3 regions of the Roseateles sp. P1_C1_2 genome follow, and region 3 is predicted to be linked to each of the others. Evidence: predicted binding sites of a transcription regulator. Region 3 holds the regulator's gene; each other region holds the start of a gene.

Region 1 (5,508 bases), on a different contig from region 3:
TCCAGCCACAACCCCAACTCGAACAAACCCGGACGGAGAACGCCATGCGCGCGACGAGCAAACTTCTGGCACTCGCCTTGACAGCCACCATGCAGTCGGCCATGGCCGGTGCGGTCTTCCTGGACTTCGAGGACCTGCAGACCACTGCAGCGCTGACCACCCGATACTCCGCCCTGGGCGTTGTCGCCAGTGGCGACTCCTGGGGGGCTACCTCGGCTGCCTGCAACTACGGCCCCAACAACACCCCTGGCAAGGTGAGCTTCTTCCGCGACAGCAGCTGCGGCGCGCTCTATCTCGCCCAGGACCCGACCAAGCCCGTCGGCGTCGGCGCCAGCTTGACGCTGGACCTGGCCGGCGGCTTCGTCGACACCCTGTCCTTCGTCTACGCCGGCAGCGTGGGTGCTCCCCACTTCTCGATTCATGTGTACGACGCCGCCGGCAACGATCTCGGCGGGGGTTTGGACAACCAAACCGCCGCCAGCTGCGACACCCTGGTGTTCTGCAACTGGATCAACGCCAAGCTGGACTTCACGGGCGTGGCCCGCAAGGTGGTCTTCTCGGCAGATGACCAGACCATCCTGCTCGATGACATCAGCTTCAAGACGGCCGACGCACCGGGTCGCCTGCCCGAGCCGACGAGCGTGGCTCTGGCCCTGGGTGCCCTCGCCGGCCTGGGCTGGACCCGCCGCCGCGCTGCCCGCTGAGCGCCGCCTGACCCGCAAGAACGACCGCCACGGCGGTCGTTTTTCATTGGCGCCGCCGTTTGCCCGGCGTGCAGCTGCCAGGTCGGACGCCAGCGCTTCGGCGCGATATGGCAAGCCCGGGCCTGGCAAGGCTTGAATCGCCACACTCCGTCCCTATAATGCCTGACTGCTAGCACTCGACTCATTCGAGTGCTAACGAATCGGGCCGACTGGTTTCTGAGCTGGCGGCCCCGTTTTTTCGGCGAGCCGCGGCGTTGCGGCCGCTCCAGTTCCAACTCTCAAGGAGATTCCATGAAGCTGCGCCCCCTGCACGATCGCGTGATCGTTCGCCGTCTGGAGCAAGAAACCAAGACCGCCTCGGGCATCGTCATCCCCGACAACGCCGCCGAGAAGCCTGATCAAGGTGAAGTCCTGGCCGTCGGCCCGGGCAAGCGCAACGACAAGGGCGAGTTCGTGGCCCTGAACGTCGTCGTCGGCGACCGCGTGCTGTTCGGCAAGTATTCCGGCCAGACCGTCAAGGTCGACGGCGACGAGTTGCTGGTCATGCGCGAAGAAGACCTCTTCGCTGTGGTGCAAAAGTAATGTCATGGGGATGGCCCATCACGCAGTGATGCTCCGTCCTCACTGATCAAGAGTTCGAAATTCGACTCTGACCCCAATTTAAGTATCCGGAGAATCAAATGGCAGCAAAAGACGTGATCTTTGGCGGCGAGGCTCGTGCCCGCATGGTTGAAGGCGTGAACATCCTGGCCAATGCGGTCAAGGTGACCCTGGGCCCCAAGGGCCGCAATGTGGTGCTCGAGCGCTCCTTCGGCGCCCCCACCGTGACCAAGGACGGTGTGTCCGTGGCCAAGGAAATCGAGCTGAAGGACAAGCTGCAGAACATGGGCGCGCAGATGGTCAAGGAAGTTGCTTCCAAGACGTCTGACAACGCCGGTGACGGCACCACGACCGCCACGGTCCTGGCCCAGGCCATCGTGCGCGAAGGCATGAAGTACGTGGCCGCCGGCATGAACCCGATGGACCTGAAGCGCGGCATCGACAAGGCGGTCACCGCCCTGGTCGCCGAGCTGAAGAAGGCCTCCAAGGCCACCACCACCTCCAAGGAAATCGCTCAAGTCGGCACGATCTCGGCCAACAGCGACGTGGAAGTCGGCCGCATCATTGCCGAAGCCATGGACAAGGTCGGCAAGGAAGGCGTCATCACCGTCGAAGACGGCAAGAGCCTGGACAGCGAGCTGGACGTCGTCGAAGGCATGCAGTTCGACCGCGGCTACCTGTCGCCCTACTTCATCAACAACCCCGAGAAGCAAGCCGCGCTGCTGGACAACCCGTTTGTCCTGCTGTTCGACAAGAAGATCTCGAACATCCGCGACCTGCTGCCCACGCTGGAGCAAGTGGCCAAGGCCGGCCGCCCGCTGCTGATCGTTGCTGAAGAAGTCGACGGCGAAGCGCTGGCGACGCTGGTGGTCAACACCATCCGCGGCATCCTGAAGGTCGTCGCCGTCAAGGCGCCTGGCTTCGGCGACCGCCGCAAGGCCATGCTGGAAGACATCGCCATCCTGACCGGCGGCAAGGTCATCGCCGAAGAAGTCGGCCTGACGCTGGAGAAGGTCACGCTGGCCGACCTGGGCCAGGCCAAGCGCGTCGAAGTGGGCAAGGAAAACACCACCATCATCGACGGTGCCGGCGCTGCAGGCGACATCGAAGCCCGCGTCAAGCAAGTGCGCATCCAGATCGAGGAAGCCACCAGCGACTACGACCGCGAGAAGCTGCAAGAGCGCGTGGCCAAGCTGGCCGGCGGTGTTGCCGTCATCAAGGTCGGTGCTGCCACCGAAGTCGAGATGAAGGAAAAGAAGGCCCGCGTCGAAGACGCGCTGCACGCCACGCGCGCAGCCGTTGAAGAAGGCATCGTGGCTGGTGGCGGCGTCGCGCTGCTGCGCGCCAAGCAAGCTGCTGGCGCCATCAAGGGCGACAACGCTGATCAGGACGCCGGCATCAAGCTGGTGCTGCGCGCCATCGAAGCGCCGCTGCGCGAGATCGTCTACAACGCCGGTGGCGAAGCCTCCGTCGTCGTCAACGCCGTGCTGGCCGGTTCGGGCAACTACGGCTTCAACGCCGCCAACGACACCTATGGCGACATGATCGAAATGGGCATCCTGGACCCGACCAAGGTGACGCGCACTGCCCTGCAGAACGCTGCATCCGTCGCGTCGCTGATGCTGACGACCGAAGCCATGGTTGCCGAGTCCCCCAAGGACGAAGCTGCCGGCGGCGGCATGCCTGGCGGCATGGGCGGCATGGGTGGCATGGGCGGTATGGACATGTAAGTCCACGCCGGCGACTCACCCGTCGCTGACAAACAAAGGGCTCCCGCGAGGGAGCCCTTTTTCATTGCCTCGTCAGAAGCTCAGTCGGTCGCACGAGCCTCCGAGCGCTTGAACGTGTAGGTCAGCCCGATACCGATGCTGGCGCCCGTCGTCTGGCGCACCAGCGGACTGTCGCGATTGGCGGCCCCGGCCACACTGTCGATGCGGCCGATGGCGAACAGGCGCACATCCGGCGTCAGCTGATGCGACACGCCCCCCTTGAGTCGCCAGGCGATCAGCCCGGCGCGGGCCGCGTAGGCCGGCCGATCCGCCAACACTTCGGTCGGCGCGACGCTGTAATAGGTCGCCCCAAGACGCCGGTCGCCGAACAGCAGGCCCGCGCTGACGCCATAGCTCCAACCCGCCCGCGAACGGTGCTCCAGGGCCAGTTCCGGCTCCAGGCTCATGCCGCGATGCCGGCGCAGGTCGCTGGCCTCGAACACGCCGCGCAGCGGCAGCTCGAAGGTCAGGCTGTCGGCGGCCTTGCGGCCGTTCAGATACCAGCGCCCGACCGGCCCGAACTCCACCAGCGAGTGCAGCCGCGGCATGCCCGCGCGCGCCCGCAGCTCCTTGCCGCCGGCACTCAGCGAGCCGGCGAAGGACACATCCAGCTCGAAGCTCTCGGTCCGCACCGCGCGCAGCCCGGCCCCTTCGTCATCGGCCCGCAGCACTTTGCCGCGGTAGATGACATAGGGCAGCAGCGGCGTGCGCGTGACCTGCTGGTCCGCGCCCGGATAGGCCTGCTGGGACAGGGCGCCGGCGGCCAGGCCCAGTTCCCACAGCGGCAGGTCCGGCTTGGCGGTCGCAGCGTCTTGCGCATGCGCGAGGGTGGCGAGGCAGGCCAGGCTGAAACCGAGAAAGCGCTTCATGGGCGAGGGGTAGGTGGCGACGGCGCGCATCATGCCTGCACCAGCGCCAGCCAGTCTGTGGCAAAGCGTTCGGCATCGCAGAGCGGGCTGGCGGCCATGCGCTCGCGCAGGCCGGCGCGCAGTGCCGCCAGGCCAGTGCGGTCACCGGCCCAGCGCGCCGCCCGGCGCACACAGTCGTCCTCGTCCGCCGCGACCCAGTCCGGCGCCAGCCCCAGGGTCTGCATGAAGCTCAGCCCCTGGCGCGAGATCGGCGCCGCCCCGGGCAGCGTCAGCACCGGCACGCCCATCCAGAGTCCGTCCAGCGTCGTCATGCCGCCGCTGTAGGGCGCCGGGTCGAGGGCGATGTCGACCTGTCCAAAGGCGCCGAGATAGTCGGCCAGCGGCCCCGGCCCCTGCAGGTCCAGCTGCGCCGCGTCGCCCGGCCAGCGCGCCAGCAGGGCGGCGCGACCGGCCTCGTGCTGCAGTCCGGGCGCCTTCAGCAGCAGGCGGCTGCCGGGCGTCGCCTCCAGCACGCGAGCCCACAGCGCCAGCACGCCGTCGCCGAGCTTGTGCAGCGCGTTGAAGCAGCCGAAGCAGACCGGGCCCTCGCGCACGGTCACGGCCGGCGCCTCGGCGGGCGGCGCATAGACGGTGAAGCTGTCAGGCAGGCGCAGCAGGGGCTCGACGAAAGCCGTTTCCGAGCCTGCCGGCAAAAGCCAGCGGTCAGCGATGAAGCCATCCACCTCGGCCAGGCCGGTGCTGCCGGCATAGCCGAGCCAGCTGAACTGGCGAGGCGCCGACCGGCGCGCGAACACACCCAGGCGATGGCCACCCGTGTGGCCGTTCAGGTCGACCAGCACGTCGATGCCATCGGCCGCGATGCGCTGTGCCAGCGCCGAGTCATTCCATGGGGCCACCTGCAGCCAGCGTGGCACCGCGGCCCGCAGCCGCTGCGTCAGGCCGTCGTCGCTGGCATGGCTGGCATAGACGAACAGCTCGCAGCGCCGCGCCAGCGCCGGCAGCCACGCCTGGGCCAGGCGCCCGACCGGATGGGTGCGCAGATCGGCAGACACCAGACCCACGCGCAAAGGCCCGGCAGCGCGGGCAGGCCGCGCCACGGCAGGCGCTGCTGCAGCCCGCCCAAAGGCCTCAGCCTCACCCCGCAGCGCAGCAGTCTGCCCGCGATACGCACGCAACAGCAGACGGTCGCTGCGCGCGGTCAACAGCGCCGGGTCCAAGGCAATGAGGCGGCTCAGCACGGCATCGGCCTCGTCCAGGCTGCCTTGCTGCTTCAAGGCATGCGCGAGGTTGCTCAGCGCCTGCGGCGACGTGGGCGTCTCATCCACGGCCTGGCGGCAAGCGGCCACAGCCTCGGCATAGCGGCCCTGCTGGGCCCTGATGCCGCCAAGATTGGCCAGCACCGCCGCCCGGCGCTCGCCGGCCGGGCCAGCAGCCAGGGCCGCGGTCAACACCGCCTCGCCGCGCTGCGGCCGCAGCAGGGCCAGGTTGCAGGCGGCTTCGGCATGGCCGGCATCCAGGGCCAGCACGGCCTCCCAGGCATCGGCGGCGCCGTTCGCGTCCCCGGTC
Region 2 (5,508 bases), on a different contig from region 3:
TGCTACAGCGCCGCCAGCCCGGTCGGTGCCCACGGCCACATCGAGGCCGCCCAGGCCGCGATGCCGACCGGCCCGGTCACGCATGGCAAGGCCTGGATAGAGATGGTCCACCGCTACCTGGCCAGCGGCGTCGGCCTGCTCATCCTCGTCATGGCGGTGTTGAGCTGGCGGCTGAAGCGTCATGATCGAACCGCCGCGCCTTCGCCCTGGCTGCCGACGCTGACGCTGGTCTGGGTCTGCGTGCAGGGCGCCTTTGGCGCGCTGACGGTCACGATGAAACTCTTCCCGGCCATCGTCACCCTGCACCTGTTGTTCGGCATGGGCCTGCTGATGCTGCTGGCCTGGCAGCACGAGGCCTACGAGCCGCGCCCGCTGCGGCTGCCGGCGGCGCTGCGGCTCGGCGTCGCGGCCGTGCTGCTGCTCGCCCTCGCTCAGGTCGCCCTCGGCGGCTGGGTCAGCACCAATTACGCGGTGCTGGCCTGTGATGAGTTCCCGACCTGCCACGGCGGCCAGTGGTGGCCGCAGCTGGACTTCGCCCAGGGCTTCCAGCTCTGGCGCGAGCTGGGCCAGCGCGCCGACGGCGGCTGGCTGGGCTTCGAGGCGTTGGCCGCCATCCACATGGCCCATCGCATCGGCGCGGGCTTCGTTTTCGCGGCCATCCTGGCGCTGGCCTGGGCGCTGCATCGGCATGCCTCGAACTGGTCACGCTGGCTGCTCGCCGCTGCCGGCTGGCAGCTCGCCTCGGGCCTGTCCAATGTCGTGCTCGACTGGCCTATCGTGGCTGCCCTGGCCCACACCGCCGGCGCCGCCGTGCTGCTCGCCCTGCTCACCACCTTGCTCGCGCGCCTGAGGGCGCAAACTTGACCATGGCTTCCACGTCCACCGCCAGCGCCTTCGTGCACAGCCCGCGCTGGCAGCAGTTCTACCAGCTGACCAAGCCGCGTGTCGTCCAGCTCATCGTCTTCTGCGCCGCCATCGGCATGGCCCTGGCCGTGCCCGGCCTGCCGTCGCTGGCCCAGGGCCTGACCATGCTCGCGGCAATAGCCGGCATCTGGCTGGTGGCCGGCGCGGCGGCGGCCTTCAACTGCCTGATCGAGGATGGCATCGACGCGCGCATGAAGCGCACCGCCTGGCGCGCCACGGCCAAGGGCGAGCTCAGCCGCCCGCAGACGCTGGCCTTCTCGGCCGCACTGTGCGCGATCGGCATGGCGCTGCTGGGCTTCTACGTCAACGTGCTGACGATGTGGCTGACCTTCGCCACCTTCATCGGTTATGCCGTCATCTACACCGTCATCCTGAAGCCGATGACGCCGCAGAACATCGTCATCGGCGGCGCGTCGGGCGCCATGCCGCCGGTGCTGGGCTGGGCCGCGCTGCGCGGCGACCTCGGCCCCGAGCCCTGGTTGCTCTGCCTCATCATCTTCCTGTGGACGCCGCCGCACTTCTGGGCGCTGGCGCTGTACCGCGCCGAGGACTACGCCCGCGCCGGCCTGCCCATGCTGCCGGTGACCCACGGCAACGACTACACGCGGCTGCAGATCCTGCTCTACACCTGGGTGCTGTTCGCGGCCACGCTGCTGCCCTTCCTGACCGGCATGAGCGGCTGGTTCTACCTGGCCAGCGCCATCATCCTGGGCCTGGGCTTCTGCGGCTATGCCTTCAGGCTGTGGCGCTCGTATTCGGAGATGCTGGCAAGGCGGACCTTCTGGTTCTCCATCTGGCATCTGTCGCTGCTGTTTGCGGCCTTGTTGATCGACCACTACATCGCATGAACACCCGTCGCTTCGCGCTGGCCGCGCTGATCACCTTCGCTCTCGCCGGCTGCCAGAAGTCCGGCCCCGACAAGCTGGCCTTCAAGGGCATCGACCTGACCGGCGCCGAATACGCGAGGACGCTGAACCTGAGCGACCAGGACGGCCGCGCCCGGTCGCTGGCCGACTTCAAGGGCAAGGTGCTGGTGGTCTTCTTCGGCTACACCCAATGCCCCGACGTCTGCCCGACGACGATGGCCGAGGTCGCCGAGGTCAAGCGCAGCCTGGGTGCCGATGGCGACAAGGTGCTGGGCGTCTTCGTCACCATCGACCCGGAGCGCGACACGGCCCAGTTGCTGAAGGCCTATCTGGCCAGCTTCGACCCGAGCTTCGTCGGCCTGCGTGGCAGCGAGGAGCAGACCCAGGCCGCGGCCAAGGAGTTCAAGGTCTTCTTCGCCAGGGTGCCGGGCAAGACGCCCGAGACCTACACGATGGACCACACGGCGGCGAGCTTCATCTTCGACACCGAGGGCCGCGTGCGCGTCTACGCCCGCTACGGCGCCGGCGCCCAACCGCTGGCGGACGACATCAAGCTGCTGCTGGCCGAGGCCTCCTCCGGCAAGAAATGAAAAAAGGCCCCGCGAGGGGCCTTTTGTTTGGCGCACCGCAAGCTCAGGCGGTTTCAGTCAGCGCCTTCTTCATCTTCTTCATCGCCGCCACTTCGATCTGGCGGATGCGCTCGGCCGACACGCCGTACTCGGCGGCCAGCTCATGCAGCGTCATGCCGCCCGAGGTGTCGTCGTTCACCTTCAGCCAGCGCTCCTCGACGATGCGGCGGCTGCGCGGGTCCAGTACCTCCAGCGCGCGCTGGATGCCGTCGCCGGCCAGCGCATCGCGCGAGCGGGCCTCGATGACGCGGGTCGGCTCATGGCTGTCGTCGGCGAGGTAGGCGATGGGCGCAAAGCTCTCGCCTTCGTCGTCGGTCTGCGGCTCCAGCGCCACATCGCCGCCCGACATGCGGGTCTCCATCTCCAGCACTTCCTCGCGCTTGACGTTCAGCGTGCTGGCCACATGGGCCACTTCGGCTTCGGTCAGCGTGTTGCGGTGCGTCGCAGCGTCGGGATTGCCGGCCTTGAGCTGGTGCTTCATCGAGCGCAGGTTGAAGAACAGCTTGCGCTGGGCCTTGGTCGTCGCGACCTTGACCATGCGCCAGTTCTTCAGGATGTACTCGTGGATCTCGGCCTTGATCCAGTGCATGGCGTAGCTCACCAGGCGCACGCCCTGGTCGGGGTCGAAGCGCTTGACGGCCTTCATCAGGCCGACATTGCCTTCCTGGATCAGGTCGCCCTGGGGCAGGCCATAGCCCATGTACTGGCGGGAGATGGCCACCACCAGGCGCAGATGCGACAGCACCAGGCGACCGGCGCCTTCCAGGTCGCCCTTGTCGCGCAGGCTGCGCGCAGCGGAACCTTCTTCTTCGGCGGTCAGCAGCGGCAGGCGATTGACGGCGGAGATGTATGCGTCCAGATTGCCCAGCGAGGGCACGAGGGCCCAGGGGTCGCGGACGGCAATGGCAGAAGAGGCGGACATCGTCATGAATCCTTGCTAAACCGCGGCGCGGGATGCCGCGGTGAGCAGGATATTAGCACTCTGGTTTGATGAGTGCTAAGACCAGTCGTGCATCCGGTGGAATGCAATGTTTCCAACGGTGAAACAGTCAGCGATCGCTAACTTTCAGCCGAATTTGGCTAGTCGACGAGGCCGAAATCCGGGCTTTTGATCATCGCCTCGATGTCCAGCAGGATGAGCATGCGCTCGCCGAGCTTGCCCAGGCCGGTGATGAAACGGGCGTCCAGGGCGGCCGCCACTTCGGGGCGGGGCTTGATCTCGTCGGCGCTGAGTTCCAGCACGTCGGAGACCGAGTCCACCACGACGCCGACGACGCGGTTGGCCACGTTCAGCACGATGACGACGGTGAAGGCGTTGTATTCGCCGGCCTGACCGAGGCGGATGCGCAGGTCGACGATGGGCACGATGACGCCACGCAGGTTGACGACGCCCTTGACGAAGGCCGGCGCATTGGCAACCCGGGTGGGCGGCTCATAGGAGCGGATTTCCTGCACGCGCAGGATGTCGAGGCCGTATTCCTCCTCGGCGATGCGGAAGGTCAGGAACTGGCGGCCATTGGTACGTGCCAGGGCCTGCACGGCCTGGGCACCGGTGCTGGGAACGAGGTCTGTGGAACTCATCGGGCGCTGATGCGTGTTGGGGTCTGGGCCCTCATTCTGCCCCCGCCAGGCCGCCTCCTGCCGCCAACAATTCGTCGACCAGGGCCAGCAATTCACGCACGTCCAGCGGCTTGGTCAGGTAGTGCTGGGCGCCCGCCACCTGGGCCGCGGCGATCTGCTCCGGCTGGGCATTGGCGGAAACGACGATGACGGGCGGCAGCGTCCGGCCCAGGTCGCGCATGCGGCTCAGCAGCGTCAGCCCGTCGCCATCGGGCAGTTGCCAGTCCAGCAGCAGCAGGGCCGGCGGGCGCTCGCGCAGCGCGCGCAAGCCCGCTTCCACGGTCGGGGCGATCTCCAGCTCGATCCCCGGGCGCTGGTCCAGGATGCCGCGCATGACCTCGGCATTGAGCGGGTTGTCCTCCACATAGAGCAGGCGCCGCTGCGGGCTGGCGCGCGGACTGGTCGGCTCGTCGGGGGGCGCCTCGCGGCTCGCCAGCGCGGCGGGAGCGCCGCTGGCCGGCAGGCGCAGCACGAAGCAGGCCCCCGGGCCGTCCTGCTCTTCGGCGCGCAGGCTGCCGTCCATCATCTCGGCCAGGCGCTGGCTGATGACCAGGCCGATGCCGGTGCCGGGCAGGCCGCTGCGTTCACGGCCGAGGCGGTTGAAGGGCTGGAAGAGGGCGGCGCGCTGCTCGGCGGTGAGGCCGAGGCCGGTGTCGCGCACGGCGATCTCGACCCAACCCGGCTCCCAGCTGCGCGCCTCGATGCTGACGCTGCCGCCCGGGCGGTTGTACTTGACCGCGTTGCTGAGCAGATTGGTCAGGATCTGCGTGACCCGCGTCGGGTCGCCCACCAGGCGCACGGCCGCGGGGTCGACGCGCTGGCTGATGGCCAGACCGCGCTCGGCCGCCTGGCCCTGCACCAGCGCCAGCGCGCGGGCGAGCAGCGGCGGCAGCTCCAGCAGCACCGGCTCCAGGCGCAGCGAGCCGGCCTCGATGCGCGACAGGTCCAGGGTGTCGTTGATCATCTCCAGCAGATGCCAGCCGGCCTGGGCGATCTGCTGGGCGCGCACGCGCTGGCTGGGCGGCAGCGGCTCGCTCGCGTCCATCTGCATCAGCTGCGTGAAGCCGAGGATGGCGTTCATCGGCGTGCGCAGCTCATGGCTCATGCGCGACAGGAACTCGTTCTTGGCCTGGTTGGCCGCTTCGGCGGCCTCGCGGGCGCGGTCCAGTTCCTCGATGCGCAGTTGGTCGGTAATGTCCTCGACGACGCCCACCAGGCGGTGGGGCCGGCCGTCGGCGCCGCGCAGCAGGCTGACCAGCACGCGCGCATGGGCCAGGCTGCCGTCCGGGCGGACGTAGCGCTTCAGCCGCCGGTAGTAGGGGATCTCGCCACGCATCAGTCGGCGCGCCAGGCGGATGTCCTCGCGGCGGTCGTCGGCATGCGTCACGTCGATGGAACGCTGGCGCATCAGCGCCTCGGCCGTATAGCCGATCAGGTTGCAGAAGTGCGCATTGACCTCCTGGAAGCCG
Region 3 (5,508 bases):
CAAACTACTACCGGCAACTTGCCAATCAGGCCGCGATGCCCGCCTGACTTAAACCAACCGGCCTCCATGGAACCCGGGGCGATTCACACTGGGGCCAGCGATCAAGCCGAGCGTTCGACCGGACGGCTCAACCTTCAGGCGCTATTGAAGCAAAGGTTGGCCGAGAGTTTTTCTACTTAACTTTGGCCAGATGACCAAGTTTCAGCGCAAGGCACATCGCGAATTCGACGAGAACACCGATGGATATTGGTAGGCCGTGTTGGACTTGAACCAACGACCAAAGGATTATGAGTCCTCTGCTCTGACCAACTGAGCTAACGGCCCCCGGGGAGGAGGCGCGGATTCTAGTCAGCGTTGGCTCAGCGCCTGGCCAACCATCCGCGACGTGATGTCGACGATCTGGATCATGCGGTCGTAGGCCATGCGCGTCGGGCCGATGACGCCCAGCGTGCCGACCACCTGACCGTCGACCTCGTAGGGCGCGCTGACGATGGACAGTTCCTCGTAGGGCACCACCTGGCTTTCGCCGCCGATGTAGATGCGCACGCCCTCGGCGCGGCTCGATGTGTCGAGCAGGCGCATCAGCTGGGTCTTCTCCTCGAAGAGGTCGAAGAGGCGGCGCAGGCTGCCCATGTCGTGGCTGAAGTCCTGCACGGTCAGCAGGTTGCGCTCGCCGGAGACGACGACGCGTTCTTCCTGCTGCTGCATGGCCTCGCTGCCCACCTGCACGGCCGCGCTCATCAGGCCGGCGATCTCGCCGCGCAGTGCGTCGACCTCATGGCGCAGGCGCTCGCGCACCGCCTCCAGCGTCAGGCCCGCGTAGCCGGCGTTGAGGCGGTTGCTGGCCTCCTGCAGTTCGCCCTGGCTCAGGTCCTGGGCCGTGAAGACGACGCGGTTCTGCACGTCGCCGTCGGGTGCCACGAGGATGACGAGGACGCGGCGCTCGCCCAGGCGCAGGAATTCGATGTGGTGGAAGACGCTGGGCTTCTTGGGTGCCGTGACGACGCCGACGAAGCTCGACAGGTTGGACAGCATCTGCGCCGCGCTGGCGATGACGCGCTGCGGCTGGTCGGGCTGCAGCTGCGCCGTCTCCACGCCGATGAGGCCGGGCTGGGCCGTCAGCATGGTGTCGACGAAGAGGCGGTAGCCGCGGGCGGTCGGGATGCGGCCGGCGCTGGTGTGCGGGCTGGCGATGAGGCCGAGCTCTTCCAGATCAGCCATCACGTTGCGGATGGTCGCCGGGCTGAGTTCCAGGCCCGAGGCTTTGGAGAGCGTGCGCGAGCCCACCGGCTGGCCGTCGGCGATATACCGTTCGACCAGGGTTTTCAGCAGGGATTTGGATCGCTCGTCCAGCATGGCCGCATTCTATGGACAGCGCTGTTCTGCCCGGGATGTGCAAACCCCCTGTGGTGTAATTTGCCGCATGGCCGAGCGCTTCAGACATGTCGCCATCGTGGGCAAGCATCAAGCGCCTGGCATCAGGCCGGTGCTGGAGGAGATTGCCCAATTTTTGTGCAGCCAGGGCCTGGACGTCTCGCTCGAAGCGGACACGGCGCTGAACACCGGCCTGACGGACTACGACGCGCTGTCCAACGACGAACTCGGCCGGCAATGCGACCTGGCGGTGGTCATCGGCGGCGACGGCACCATGCTGGGCTTCGCGCGCGACATGGCCCGCCACGGCATTCCGCTGGTGGGCATCAACCAGGGGCGCCTCGGTTTCATCACCGACATCCCCATCGAGCGCTGGCGCGAGTCATTGGCGCCGGTGCTGGCGGGTGACTACGAAGTCGAGCCACGGTCCATGCTGGAAGGCGCGGTCTGGCGCGACGGCGAATCCATCTTCTCCGGACTGGCGCTCAACGACGTGGTCGTCAGCCGCGGCGGCACGTCCGGCATGGTGGAGCTGAAGGTCAACGTCGGCGAGCAGTTCGTCGCCAATATGCGTGCCGACGGCCTGATCGTGGCATCGCCCACCGGTTCCACGGCCTATGCGCTGTCGGCCGGCGGGCCCATCCTGCACCCCAGCATCGCGGGCTGGCTGATCGTGCCGATCGCGCCTCACACCCTGTCGAACCGGCCCATCGTGCTGCCCGATCTGGGCGAGGTGCGCATGGAGATCGTCGCCGGACGCGATGCCTCGGTGAACTTCGACATGCAAAGCCTGGCCAGCCTGCTGCACGGCGACACCATCACCGTGCGGCGCAGCCAGCACCAAGTCCGCTTCCTGCACCCCAAGGGCTGGAGCTATTACGCGACCCTGCGACGCAAACTGCGTTGGTATGTTTAGAGCCTGACCCATGCTGCGGCACCTGAGCCTGAAGGATTTCGTCATCGTCCCCGCGCTGGAGCTCGACTTCGAGCCCGGCTTCGCCGTGTTGACCGGCGAGACCGGTGCGGGCAAGTCCATCCTCATCGATGCGCTGCAGCTGGCCCTGGGCGGCCGCGGTGACGCCGGTGTCGTGCGCGAGGGTGCGGCCAAGGCCGAGATCTGCGCCGAGTTCGACACGCCGCCGCATCTGCGCACCTGGCTGGACGAAGCCGGCTTCGACTGCGACGACACGCTGCTGCTGCGCCGCGTCATCGACGCCGCGGGAAAAAGCCGCGCCTGGATCAATGGCGGTGCCGCCACGCTGACCCAGTTGCGCGAGCTGGCCGACCACCTGCTCGACATCCACGGCCAGCACGCCTGGCAAGGCCTGACCCGCCCGGCCGCCGTGCGCGAGCTGCTGGACGGTTTCGCCGGCCTGGACACCGCACCGCTGGCCCGCGCCCACGCCGCCTGGAAGCAGGCCGCCGAGGCGCTGCAAAAGGCCCAGGGCCAGCAGGCCGACGCGCTGCGCGAACGCGAGCGCCTGGCCTGGCAGATCGGCGAACTGGACGGCCTCGCGCCCGCCGAGGGCGAGTGGGAGGAGCTGAACGCCGAGCATGGTCGCCTGTCGCACGGCCAGTCCCTCATCGACGCGGCCAAGTCGGCGCTCGACGCCCTGGACGAGGCCGAACCCAGCGCCCAGTCGCTGGCCGGCGGCGCGCTGGACCAGCTCGAACGCGTACTCGACCATGACGCCCGCCTGCTGCCCGCCGTGCAGGCCCTGCGCGACGTGCAGGCGCAGTTGCAGGATGCCTGCCACACGCTGTCCGCCTATCTGCACAAGGCCGACCTCGACCCGAACCGCCTCGCGGAGCTGGACGAGCGCGTGTCGGCCTGGATGACGCTGGCCCGCCGCTACCGCCGCCAGCCTCAGGAGTTGCCGACGCTGCTCGCGCAATGGCGCACGGAACTCGCCGCACTTGATGCCGCCAGCGACCCGGCCCAGCTCGAAGCGGCGCTGGCCGCCACGCGCCAGGCTTTCGACGCCGAGGCGCAGGCGGCCAGCCGCGCCCGCAAGAAGGCCGCACCTCAATTGGCGAGCGCCGTCACGGCCGCAATGCAGCAGCTGGGCATGGCGGGTGGCCAGTTCGATATCGCCCTGAATGCGACGGACGGCCCGCAGAGCTTTGGCGTCGAAGCCGCCGAATTCCTCGTCGCCGGCCACGCCGGCAGCACGCCGCGGCCGCTGGCCAAGGTGGCCTCGGGCGGCGAGCTGTCGCGCATCGCGCTGGCCATCGCCGTGACCGCCAGCCAGGCCGCCACCGGCAACGCCCCAGGCACGCTGATCTTTGACGAAATCGATGTCGGCATCGGGGGCGCCGTTGCCGAAACCGTGGGCCGGCTGATGAAGCAACTCGGCCATTCGGCCACCGGCCAGCGCCAGGTGCTGGCCGTCACCCATCTGCCCCAGGTCGCGGCCTGCGCTGATCGTCACCTCGTCGTCGCCAAGGCCTTGCAGGGCACAACCACCGTCAGCTCGGTCAGCCCGGTGGTTGGCGAGGCCCGCGTGGCCGAGGTGGCCCGCATGCTGGGCGGCGAACGCCTGTCCTCCACCAGCCTTGCGCATGCGCAGGAGATGCTGGACGCGTCCACGGCCATGAAGCCGCGCAAGGCGAAGTCATGAGCACAGACCCGGATCTGCACGGCGACGTGGTGCTGCTGACCGGCATGTCCGGCGGTGGCAAGTCGGTGGCCATGCACGCACTGGAAGACGCCGGCTATTTCTGCGTCGACAACCTGCCCGCCGAACTGCTGCTGGACTTCCTGCGCCTGGAGCAGCAACGCGGTGAGCGGCGGGTTGCCATCGCGGTGGACGTGCGCTCGGCCAGCTCGCTGCCGATGCTGCTGCCGCTGCTGAAGGACCTGCGCGCCACCGGTGTGCCGGTGCGTTCCATCTTCCTGGATGCGAGCAACGACGCGCTGATGCGCCGCTTCTCCGAGACGCGCCGCCCCCACCCCCTGCGCGAGGACCGCGACACCGGCTTCGGCGGCCTGGAAAGCGCTGCCGATGAGAGCCACCGCCTGCTGCTGGATGCCATCAAGCTGGAGCGCGAGCTGCTGGGCGGCCTCAAGGCCGAGTCCACCGTCATCGACACCAGCCAGCTGCGCCCGGCCCAGCTGCGCGCCTGGCTGGGCGACCTCGTCGGCCCCAACGCCGGCACCAAGCTGACGCTGGTGTTCGAATCGTTCGCGTTCAAGCACGGTGTGCCCAGCGACGCGGACTTCGTCTTTGACGTGCGCGTGCTGCCCAACCCTTACTACGACCGCGAACTGCGCCCACTGAACGGCCGCGATGCGCCGGTGGCCGCCTATCTGGCGGCTCAGCCGGAGGTCGGCCTGATGATGGGCCAGATCGCCGGCTTCCTGTCGCGCTGGCTGCCCAACTTCGCGGCCGACCAGCGCAGCTACCTGACCGTCGCCATCGGCTGCACCGGCGGCCAGCACCGTTCGGTCTATCTCGTCGAGATGCTGGCGCGGCAGTTCGGCCACCACGGTCACGTGCTCAAACGCCACCGCGAACTGGATGCTCGGTAGTTTCAGAATTCTTGTTCTAGACAACTAGTTCTAGAACGATTATTCTGAACGCATGAGTCAAACACCCCCCGCCAAGCCGACGCCGGCCGAGCTGGACCTGCTGCAGGTGCTGTGGCGCCTCGGCTCCGGCGACGCCAAGGCCGTGCACGAGGCCTTGCTGCCCGAGCGCCCGGACGCCACCTACGCCACCGTGCTGCGCCAGTTGCAGGTCATGCATGGCAAGGGCTTGCTGAGCCGAGACGAGAGCCAGCGCCCGCAGCTCTATGCCCCCGTGCAGGCACAGGACAAGCTGCAACAGTCCCTCATGAAGGACTTCATCAGCAAGGCCTTTGCCGGCTCGGGCAAGGCCCTGGTGCTGGCGGCCCTGAAGAGCCATGTCAGCGCCAAGGAGCGAGCGGAAATCCGCCAGCTGCTGGCCAACAAGAGAGATGAAGCATGAGCGCCGCGCCGGGCCGCCCCAAGCAAGCTCGCTCCCGCTCGGCGGGACAGGCCGCAGGCCGAAGGGTGCACTAATGAGCCTGGACATCGTCATGAATGCCTGGGGCTGGGCCCTCGTCAACTTCGTCTGGCAGGGTGTCCTCGTCGGCGGCGTGGTGGCCTTG

What was found. Region 3 encodes HrcA, which represses chaperone genes, less so after heat shock. Its sites were predicted from a motif close to TTAGCACTCNNNNNNNNNGAGTGCTAA; they were not measured.
Region 1: AC1D2H_RS20470 (co-chaperone GroES) is a predicted target of HrcA. The motif match lies at 874-900, and genes of this name have one in related genera.
Region 2: rpoH (RNA polymerase sigma factor RpoH) is a predicted target of HrcA. The motif match lies at 3,394-3,420, and genes of this name have one in related genera.

The regions. Positions count from the first base shown of each region.
Region 1 is NZ_JBFUAB010000020.1:123,131-128,638, forward strand. It holds gene AC1D2H_RS20465 (hypothetical protein) at 45-704, shown strand; gene AC1D2H_RS20470 (co-chaperone GroES) at 996-1,286, shown strand; gene groL (chaperonin GroEL) at 1,385-3,034, shown strand; gene AC1D2H_RS20480 (MipA/OmpV family protein) at 3,115-3,975, opposite strand; gene AC1D2H_RS20485 (tetratricopeptide repeat protein) at 3,972-5,508, opposite strand, start outside.
Region 2 is NZ_JBFUAB010000009.1:70,180-75,687, reverse strand. It holds gene AC1D2H_RS10460 (COX15/CtaA family protein) at 1-864, shown strand, start outside; gene cyoE (heme o synthase) at 867-1,772, shown strand; gene AC1D2H_RS10450 (SCO family protein) at 1,769-2,380, shown strand; gene rpoH (RNA polymerase sigma factor RpoH) at 2,424-3,341, opposite strand; gene AC1D2H_RS10440 (chemotaxis protein CheW) at 3,500-4,000, opposite strand; gene AC1D2H_RS10435 (CHASE domain-containing protein) at 4,032-5,508, opposite strand, start outside.
Region 3 is NZ_JBFUAB010000017.1:169,882-175,389, reverse strand. It holds partial or broken gene AC1D2H_RS18285 (IS3 family transposase) at 1-47, shown strand, start outside; tRNA gene AC1D2H_RS18280 (tRNA-Ile) at 248-324, opposite strand; gene hrcA (heat-inducible transcriptional repressor HrcA) at 349-1,356, opposite strand; gene AC1D2H_RS18270 (NAD kinase) at 1,424-2,290, shown strand; gene recN (DNA repair protein RecN) at 2,301-3,995, shown strand; gene rapZ (RNase adapter RapZ) at 3,992-4,906, shown strand; gene AC1D2H_RS18255 (BlaI/MecI/CopY family transcriptional regulator) at 4,959-5,345, shown strand; gene AC1D2H_RS18250 (M56 family metallopeptidase) at 5,419-5,508, shown strand, end outside.